2 regions of the Paenibacillus sp. G34 genome follow, and region 2 is predicted to be linked to the other one. Evidence: a T-box and tRNA genes for the amino acid it is inferred to sense, from the RefSeq annotation. Region 2 holds a T-box; the other holds one or more tRNA genes.
What was found. The T-box of region 2 lies ahead of AC1VYS_RS22475 (valine--tRNA ligase). A T-box ahead of a tRNA ligase gene usually reads a tRNA of that ligase, here a tRNA-Val.

Region 1: it has a tRNA-Val gene. The T-box ahead of AC1VYS_RS22475 (valine--tRNA ligase) is inferred to sense a tRNA for this amino acid. The anticodon was not compared.

What each region holds. Positions count from the first base shown of each region.
Region 1 is NZ_CM166469.1:143,455-148,518, reverse strand. It holds gene hprK (HPr(Ser) kinase/phosphatase) at 1-350, opposite strand, end outside; gene AC1VYS_RS00720 (ABC transporter ATP-binding protein) at 764-1,888, opposite strand; gene AC1VYS_RS00715 (PucR family transcriptional regulator) at 1,992-3,170, opposite strand; tRNA gene AC1VYS_RS00710 (tRNA-Lys) at 3,346-3,418, opposite strand; tRNA gene AC1VYS_RS00705 (tRNA-Tyr) at 3,426-3,511, opposite strand; tRNA gene AC1VYS_RS00700 (tRNA-Phe) at 3,524-3,596, opposite strand; tRNA gene AC1VYS_RS00695 (tRNA-Asp) at 3,619-3,696, opposite strand; tRNA gene AC1VYS_RS00690 (tRNA-Thr) at 3,706-3,781, opposite strand; tRNA gene AC1VYS_RS00685 (tRNA-Val) at 3,787-3,862, opposite strand; tRNA gene AC1VYS_RS00680 (tRNA-Met) at 3,872-3,948, opposite strand; tRNA gene AC1VYS_RS00675 (tRNA-Ser) at 3,992-4,083, opposite strand; rRNA gene AC1VYS_RS00670 (23S ribosomal RNA) at 4,165-5,064, opposite strand, start outside.
Region 2 is NZ_CM166469.1:4,953,438-4,958,501, reverse strand. It holds gene AC1VYS_RS22485 (RluA family pseudouridine synthase) at 1-335, shown strand, start outside; gene AC1VYS_RS22480 (LysM peptidoglycan-binding domain-containing protein) at 527-2,086, shown strand; T-box leader at 2,250-2,529, shown strand; gene AC1VYS_RS22475 (valine--tRNA ligase) at 2,614-5,064, shown strand, end outside.

The DNA of each region.
Region 1 (5,064 bases), 1.7 Mb from region 2:
GTTGCCATGTTGCTACGCAGTACAGCCAGATTCTGTTCTTCACTGATATCAATCAGTTCCTGCGGAACTTCAAGTCCGCGTGTCACTACAATACAAGGTGTCTCTTCTGTACAAAGACGCTGCATACGTTCCCGACGCTCTTGTTCTGGCAGCATTGCAAAAAAGGCCAGCTCTGTTCTTCCCAGCAGTTGTACCCGTTCTTTTGGATGATATTCAAAGTAACCGGCCATCTCCAGTCCAGGGCGGTTAAGATCATCTACTGTGATGAATCTTTTTAATCCCTGAGACCCCGATACCACTTCCATCTGAAACTGCTGTACCAATTCGGATACTTTCACTTTTTTCGCCATTTGTCTCTTCCTTTCAGCATTCGCTGTGCCTCTATGTACCCAATTCGTGTATCATTTCTTTCCATTATTAGCGCATTCACAACATGATCCATAACCAGGTCGTCTCTTTTGAGATGCCCGTCTTTTGTAACTCAACGTACAGCATTATGAGGACAGACCTTCAAATAATCTTAAATGAATTTTGGACCGAATGCAATCGCACACGCCCGCTCTATCTACTCTTTATCGAGAAAAAGGAGCGGGAGAATCTTCTGATTGGAAGACTTCCGCAGTTCATTGATTTTGCCGCCCGCATAAGAACTTATCCATTTTTTTGAAAAAAGCCCCTTCCAGCAAAAACGGAAGGGGCTCAATTTACATTATATAATTGCGTTACTGCCAGATTCCATCGTCACCGAGGATCTTCAGTAGAATTAGTCTTGAAGAAGTACGTTAACTTCTGATTCTTTGTCAAAGATATGAACTTTGTTCATGTCAATGGCCATTTTAACTGTAGAACCATCACGAGTGTTAGAACGTCCGTCTACACGTGCGATTGTAGTGTCGTTACCCACACCGCTCAAGTAGAGGAGCATTTCGTGACCCAGGTTCTCTGTTACGTCTACGTGAGTAGAGAATACAGAGTTCGGGGAAGCTTCCAGGAATACTGGCTCTTCGTGAATGTCTTCTGGACGAACACCCAGAATAACTTCTTTACCAACATATCCTCTGGATTTCAGTACTTGTGCTTTACCTTGCGGGATTTCAACATCCACGCCAGGAGCTACGAAGTGAAGACTTGCACCTTGCTCAGCCAGTTTACCCGAGATAAAGTTCATTGTCGGGGAACCAATGAATCCAGCTACGAACAGGTTTGCTGGGTGGTTATAAAGCTCTTCTGGAGAAGCAGCTTGTTGGATGATACCATCCTTCATAACTACGATCCGGTCACCCATCGTCATTGCTTCGATCTGGTCATGCGTTACGTAGATAACGGTTGTTTCCAAACGTTTAGCAAGCTTAGTGATTTCCGCACGCATCTGTCCACGAAGTTTCGCATCCAAGTTGGAGAGAGGCTCATCCATCAAGAAGACTTGTGGATCACGGACAATCGCACGTCCCAAAGCGACACGTTGACGTTGACCACCGGACAATGCTTTAGGCTTACGCTCAAGCAAGTGCTCGATGTCGAGGATTTTAGCTGCTTCACGTACACGTTTGTCGATCTCATCTTTTTTAACCTTACGCAATTTCAAACCAAATGCCATGTTTTGATATACGCTCATATGCGGATACAAGGCGTAGGATTGGAATACCATCGCGATATCGCGGTCTTTAGGTGCAACATCATTAACGACACGGTCACCGATATAGAGTTTACCTTCAGAAATTTCCTCAAGGCCTGCGATCATACGCAGTGTTGTTGATTTACCACAACCGGACGGACCTACCAGTACCAGAAACTCTTTATCTTTAATGTCCAGGTTAATGTCAACTACAGTTGCTTTATCAGAACCCGGGTATTTTTTGAAAATATGCTCTAAACGTACTCCTGCCATGATTGTTGCCTCCTCAGAGATCATTTTGTAATCGAATACAATTTGTATATTTATAATACCCTATGACCGGGTTATCTGACTATTCGCAAACTGCACAAAAATATCAAACCTTTTTCGTCACTTTGTACATCAGTAGTAAAAGCTGCACAATTATTGCACTTTTAAAGTGTCTAACATCGTAACCAATCTCCTGTTTGATTTTGTCCAGGCGATACACCAGCGTATTACGATGGATAAATAAACGTTTTGCTGTCTCGCTGACATTACAGTCCAAAGCAAAGAACGTCTCCAGTGTTGCCAATGTCTCGCTATCGTTAAAGAGCAGTGTATCCTTACCCGTTTCCCTGATAAAACGTAACCGTTGCTGCTCTGATATACTCGCCACCAACTGCTCCAGTTGCAGATTCCAAGGTAGGTGGATATGCTGTGCAACATGGAAGGATCGGCCGAGATGCATACTCTCCTGAAGTAGGACGGTCACCCGAACCAGTGCTTCCTTTGGAATACATGGCAGTGAAGCGGACAAATGGAACACCCCTGCGAACTCACTAGCTACTAGCTCATATAATCCCATACAAAAAGCATTGAGCGAATCTTTCCTCGCTTCTGCTGTGTCTTCATCTGCTTCTCCTGTAACAATTTCTTCATCACCCATGAAGATCCACTCCTGCTTACCAAGTGGAATTAAAGTAATCTCCTCGCCAAAATAACTCTCCAGTAGCTTGTTCAACACATTAGAGTCCACACGCTGTGAATCTGGGGTCTCGCCTTTTAAAAGAAAAAGAACTTTCTCCTCCTGCATTCCTGCAATAGAAGTGAACGAATCAGGCAATGGTTCCAAACTTCCAGTATCGTAGGCCTTAACCTGCTCCCTAAGCCATGTTCCCAGCAAAGATAATTGCTTGTCCGTATCGTTTACAAGCTGGGATTCATTCTCACTGGGAGGTGAACCTGCATTACTGAGAATCAATAACTCGATCAGACGACGATTCTCCATTGTCATCGATCTTGCCTCGCATCCCCAACACACAACTGTTTTTTCCTCTTCATTCATGCCGACTTTGAAAAAAATACGTTCGCCATTGTGCAAGCTAATAATATCTGAGGAAATGGTTGAACCTGCTACTGAGTCAAGTTCTCCTTCACCAACTTCGCTTTGGATGATCAAAGACTTATTTTCGTCTAAGCCAATCAGGTTCTCAATCGATAGCATCCACTCATGTATCGTAATTTCATATTCGTCCAATGTCGTGCTTATCACAACTTCAATTTGTTGCTTCAAATCAGGTATGAGCTTCATATAATGAACGTCACCACTCTGCTTTATTTTTATTTGTATTTTACCATATCTTAATGGGTGTCGCTTAGTAACCACTAATCTGACATATTGGGCTCATCTGCTAATATAAAAAAAGAGTGATCGATCAAATTAATGATCAATCACTCTTTTTTTAAGATGAGTCATGAAGGATTCGAACCTTCGACACCCTGATTAAAAGTCAGGTGCTCTACCAACTGAGCTAATGACTCATAAAACTGGTGGAGGATGATGGATTCGAACCACCGAACCCGTACGGGAGCAGATTTACAGTCTGATGCGTTTGGCCACTTCGCTAATCCTCCAAGGATTAAAGGTGGCTCGGGACGGAATCGAACCGCCGACACGAGGATTTTCAGTCCTCTGCTCTACCGACTGAGCTACCGAGCCATATTTGATTTTTAAGAATTAATGGCGGAACCGACGGGATTCGAACCCGCGATCTCCTGCGTGACAGGCAGGCATGTTAGGCCAACTACACCACGGTTCCAGGCATTAATGGTGCCGGCGAGAGGACTTGAACCCCCAACCTACTGATTACAAGTCAGTTGCTCTACCAGTTGAGCTACACCGGCGTATATGGTGGAGGCTGAGGGGATCGAACCCCCGACCCTCTGCTTGTAAGGCAGATGCTCTCCCAGCTGAGCTAAGCCTCCTGGGTAATATGGTAGCGGCGGAGGGGATCGAACCCCCGACCTTACGGGTATGAACCGTACGCTCTAGCCAGCTGAGCTACACCGCCATATTATAATTGTTTTGATTGCTTGTCCATCTTTAGGTAAAGATGGCGGAGAGAGAGGGATTCGAACCCTCGCACCGATTACTCAGCCTAACCCCTTAGCAGAGGGTCCCCTTATAGCCACTTGGGTATCTCTCCAAAGACAATCTAAACGTTGTTCAAGGATTGTTCCTTGAAAACTAGATTCGAAACGAAACATACGCGACTCAAAACTTGCTATTGGATAAGCCCTCGACCGATTAGTACTGGTCAGCTCCATGCATTGCTGCACTTCCACCCCCAGCCTATCTACCTCGTCGTCTTCAAGGGGTCTTACATACTGGGAAATCTCATCTTGAGGGGGGCTTCACGCTTAGATGCTTTCAGCGCTTATCCCGTCCGTACATAGCTACCCAGCGGTGCTCCTGGCGGAACAACTGGTACACCAGCGGTACGTCCATCCCGGTCCTCTCGTACTAAGGACAGCTCCTCTCAAATTTCCTACGCCCACGACAGATAGGGACCGAACTGTCTCACGACGTTCTGAACCCAGCTCGCGTACCGCTTTAATGGGCGAACAGCCCAACCCTTGGGACCTACTTCAGCCCCAGGATGCGATGAGCCGACATCGAGGTGCCAAACCTCCCCGTCGATGTGGACTCTTGGGGGAGATAAGCCTGTTATCCCCAGGGTAGCTTTTATCCGTTGAGCGATGGCCCTTCCATGCGGTACCACCGGATCACTAAGCCCGACTTTCGTCCCTGCTCGACTTGTAGGTCTCGCAGTCAAGCTCCCTTATGCCTTTGCACTCTTCGAATGATTTCCAACCATTCTGAGGGAACCTTTGGGCGCCTCCGTTACTCTTTAGGAGGCGACCGCCCCAGTCAAACTGCCCACCTGACACTGTCCCCGTACCCGATGAGGGCACCAGGTTAGAACCTAGATACGATCAGGGTGGTATCCCAACGGTGCCTCCACGCAAGCTGGCGCTCACGCTTCAAAGGCTCCCACCTATCCTGTACAGATCGTACCCAAATTCAATATCAAGCTGCAGTAAAGCTCCATGGGGTCTTTCCGTCTTGTCGCGGGTAACCTGCATCTTCACAGGTATTAAAATTTCACCGGATCTCTCGTTGAGAC
Region 2 (5,064 bases):
AGCAACGCAGACGTGTCTCTGAAGCGGGACAGGATGCGGTCACTCATGTGGACATCGTAAACGTATGGGACAGGGCAACACTCGTACGTCTGAAGCTAGAAACGGGGCGTACACATCAGATTCGCGTGCACCTCAGCTATGCTGGTCACCCTCTGATCGGTGACAAATTGTATGGGGGACGTTCTGACATCATTGGCAGGCAGGCATTGCATGGCGAAGTGCTCAGCTTTAAGCATCCTCTAACGGGAGCCTTAATTGAAGTACAAGACCCGTGGCCAGCGGATTTTGAACAATTGGCAGCGAGGGAGAGTCATAGCGTAGAAGGACAGACCTGATATAGCAGGTCTGTTTTTTTAATTCTTGCTTCTTCATTCTCCAAAATGGATGAAACCAGAACGGGCTTTTTCAACAAAGGTGGCATGCCCACCCCGGTTCAGGCATATAGATGGGTAACGAAGGATTGGACCATGGATCAGTCCCATGAGAAGGATCATGGTGAACATATGCCGAAAGGAGGACGCCACCTTTGTTGAATCAACCTTATGGTTTACGGTTCGATATTTATGAGCGCGTTCATTTGTCTGAGGGAGTGCCGGCTATTGAGGAACTAGAGGAAATTGAATTATATCCCCGCATTCAAGTGATTGGACAGGATGACCATGCTACCTTGAGGGGGCATCTGCTGCTTACAGGAACGTACCGAGGAGAGAGCGAAGATTCAGAGGAGTTAAAACATTTTATTCCTGTCGAGATTACCGTGCCATTGAACAGGGTGAGATCCATTGATGACATTTCAATTGAGATTGAGAATTTTGATGTAGACCTGTTATCTAGCCGGAGTTTGAATATTACAGGTGTATTGTCTTTGCGAGGTATTGAAGGTTTCCCGGTAGAGGAGCCACAAGTGTGGTCGGCCGACGAATTCACGGTTGTTCATTCTCCCGAAGTTCAGCCTGACAGCAGGGAGAGCGAACTGGGTCAGACAGATTATTCCGAGTTGTCGGAACAATCCGGGTTGCGTAATGAAGAGCAAGAGCTGGCGAATGCAGCTGAGCTTGCTGCGTACGGTTCCCCAGAATCTGCTGATTTGTCTCTGAGAGTTGAAGAGCAATCGGGGTATGAAGAGCTCTCGCAAGCCTACGGGAACCAGGCAACAGCCGAGCCGTTGACATCTGATGCTGCTCCTTTGGAAGAACCGGATGAAAATAGACAGCCTGATTCGGGTGAGGGAATTCTACCATCACAAGCATCGAATGAAATGATTGAAGCCCCTTCTCCAATCTCATCGTTCATGGCCGAAACGGCTGATAGATTGGCTTCTTATCCAGAATCCGAGCCATTGCTTCCGATAGAGGATGAAGCTTCGACATGGCCCGAACCTTCGGTAAATCATGCACCTGAGAGTTCAGGATCATGGAGTCCAGATCCGTCCGTGCAGGCCCGTTCTGAAACAACATCGAAGCCACTTGAGGAGACTGCACCTGATGTATGGCACTTTGAAGAAGCTCGGTCCGTGGGCTCACAAGCAGAGCAATTGATTTCGAATGCTCCAGTACAGGCTCAGCCGGAGAACTGGCAAGATGTATTTGCGACATCCGAAGCGGCTCAGTCAGAAGAGGAACGGCCATCTGTATCGGAAGAGGCTGCCGAAGAAGGAGCTCTTTTACAGAACGAGGGGACTGTTCCTGAACCGATCGCTGAGACGGAAGACAAGCCGGAACTGAAGGTTGCTTTTGGTAGTAAGAAGGAATCGTCACGAAGAGAAGAAGAGGGCGTGGGCATTTCTTCTCTGTTGTCTTCGGGCCGTGCTGTCCGTGAAGGTGAGGGCGAGCGCAGCGAGGAAATTTCAGATGGAGTCGTTCCGGAAGAGGATAGTCAGGCAGAAGATGTGGAATGGAAAAATCTGTTTCTGGGTACGATTGTGGATCAGACGCCTTTCCGCAAAGTCAAGCTGTGCATCGTACAGCGCGAAGAAACGCTCGATGCTATTGCAGACAGGTACCAGCTTAGCACCAGAGAGCTTCAGTTATATAATCGATTGACCGAACAGGTTGTTGAAGAAGGACAGATTCTATATATCCCTTAGTCATCCAAGTGAGGGAACCGTAGTTTAAGCTGCCCGTAATCCTTTGTCAGGATTACGGGTTTTGCTTGTTTTTCTACATTTCGCCTGTACAATAGTCTGGTTCCGCTGTTGCCAGGTTGACTATCAGGCACGAGCAAGGTATGATGTGTTTAGGTTTTTTTGAATAATGACGTGGATCGGGAGTAGTAGACAGTATGACCTTTCAGAGAGTGGGATCGATACGCTGTGAGATTCCGCAGGAACCAACTGATCGAAGTCGCCCGGGAGTTGCCTGTTTGAGTACTTGAGGTGGATGTGTTAATTCATTAACCTCGGAGGTAGGATGGGCCGGTCGCAGCCGTTATCTGCTTGAAGTGTCACGCCAGATACAGAGGGTAGATGGTTATCCTGCTGTCAGCGTGAAACAAAGGTGGTACCGCGAAAGCTAACCTTTCGTCCTTTGATGGATGAAAGGTTTTTTTTGTTTTTTTTACCCTAATAATGAGTTTAGGGGCTAAGATGAAGATGAAGTAACGGAGGAATGACACATGTCTGAACAAAAAAATGTAACAACCGAAATGCCGACAACATACGATCCGAAGGCGGCAGAAGACAAATGGTACTCCACCTGGACGGAGCGCGGGTATTTCCAAGCGGGTAAACGCAAGGATGCTGAGCCGTTTACCATTGTAATTCCACCCCCAAACGTAACGGGGATGCTTCACATTGGGCATGCGCTTGACTTCACCTTGCAGGATATCCTTATTCGCACAAAGCGGATGCAGGGATACGATGCACTTTGGCTGCCAGGCTCTGACCATGCAGGGATCGCGACCCAAACGAAGGTAGAGCAGAAGCTGCGTGAAGAGGGATTGACGCGGTACGATCTGGGACGGGAGAAGTTTCTGGAGAAAGTATGGGACTGGAAAGACCAGTACGCTACGACCATTCGTCAGCAATGGGGTAAAATGGGACTATCGCTGGATTATTCGCGTGAACGTTTTACACTGGATGAAGGTCTGTCCAAAGCGGTGCGTAAAGTGTTTGTGCAATTGTATGAAAAAGGCCTCATTTACAGAGGTAAACGCATTATCAACTGGGATCCGGTAAACCGTACGGCGCTCTCCGACATTGAGGTTGAATATAAAGAAGTTCAGGGGCATCTCTACCATCTGCGTTATCCGCTCAAAGACGGAAGTGGTCACATTACTGTGGCAACGACACGTCCGGAAACAATGCTGGGTGATACCGCCGTTGCTGTGCATCCTAAGGATGAGCGTTATGCTGACATGATCGGCAAAACCCTTGTGTTGCCAATCATTGGACGTGAAATTCCGGTTATTGCAGATGATTACGTAGATAAAGAGTTCGGCAGTGGCGCTGTGAAGATTACTCCCGCACATGATCCGAATGACTTTGAAGTAGGTCTTCGTCATAATCTACCACAGATTACAGTGATGGATGAGACCGGAACGATGAATGCTGAAGCAGGCAAATATCAGGGACTAGATCGCAGTGATTGCCGCAAACAAATTGTGGCTGATCTGAAAGAACTGGGTGTTTTAATTAACATTGAAGACCACATGCATCAGGTTGGACATAGTGAACGTACGGGGGCGGTTGTAGAGCCTTATCTGTCCACGCAATGGTTTGTTGAGATGAAACCTCTCGCAGAGAGAGCGATTCAGAAACAAAAAAGTGGAGACGGTGTAAACTTTGTACCTGAACGTTTTGAAAAAACGTATTTGAACTGGATTGAAAATGTTCGTGACTGGTGTATTTCACGTCAGCTTTGGTGGGGACATCGTATTCCTGCTTGGTACGACGAAGAGACAGGTGAGATTATTGTCACTGCTGAAGACCCAACCACGATGCCTGAATATGCAGGACGCAAGCTGAAACAGGATGAAGATGTCCTGGATACATGGTTCAGCTCTGCGCTCTGGCCTTTCTCCACACTGGGATGGCCGGAAGAAACCGAAGATTTGCAGCGTTATTACCCAACGAATGTGCTTGTAACCGGATATGACATCATTTATTTCTGGGTGTCCCGCATGATCTTTACTGCACTGGAATTCACCGATGAAATTCCGTTCAAGGATGTGCTGATGCATGGTCTTGTACGTGACGCAGATGGACGAAAAATGTCCAAATCTCTTGGTAACGGTGTAGACCCGCTGGATGTTATCGAGAAGTATGGTGCAGATGCAATGCGTTACATGATCTCGACCAGCAGTACGCCAGGACAGGATTTGCGTTTCCGCTGGGAGCGGGTGGAACAGGCACGAAACTTTGCCAACAAAATCTGGAACGCTTCCCGTTTTGCATTGATGAACCTGGAAGGGTTCACTTACGATGAACGTGACATCAGCGGTGAGCTCGGAACAGCGGATTATTGGATTTTGCACCGCCTGAACGAAACTTCCCGTGATATTACGCGTCTAATCGATGCGTATGAATTTGGGGAAACAGGCCGCGTATTGTACAACTTTATCTGGGATGATCTATGTGACTGGTATATCGAATTCGCCAAGTTGTCATTCTACGGAGAAGATCCGGTTGCGAAGAAGAAAACACAATCAGTTCTGGCCTACGTGCTGGATCAGACGATGCGCCTGATTCATCCGTTCATGCCTTATATCTCCGAAGAGATCTGGCAACATCTGCCTCATGATGGGGAGACGATTACACTCGCTTCCTGGCCGGTATACGACCCTGCGCTGGAGAATCCGGAAGCTGTTGCCGAGATGAACTTGTTGATGGATACCATTCGCGCCGTTCGGAACATTCGTGCCGAAGTGAATGTGCCGATGAGCAAAAAGATCGAATTAATGGTCAAAGCGAACAGTGATGAAACGTCCAGCATTATTGAACGCAACAGTCATTACATCAAACGCTTCTGTAACACATCCGAATTCGAGAGTGGATTGGATCTGAGTTCACCAGAAAAAGCCATGACAGCGATCATCACGGGAGCAGAATTGTACTTGCCGCTAGCA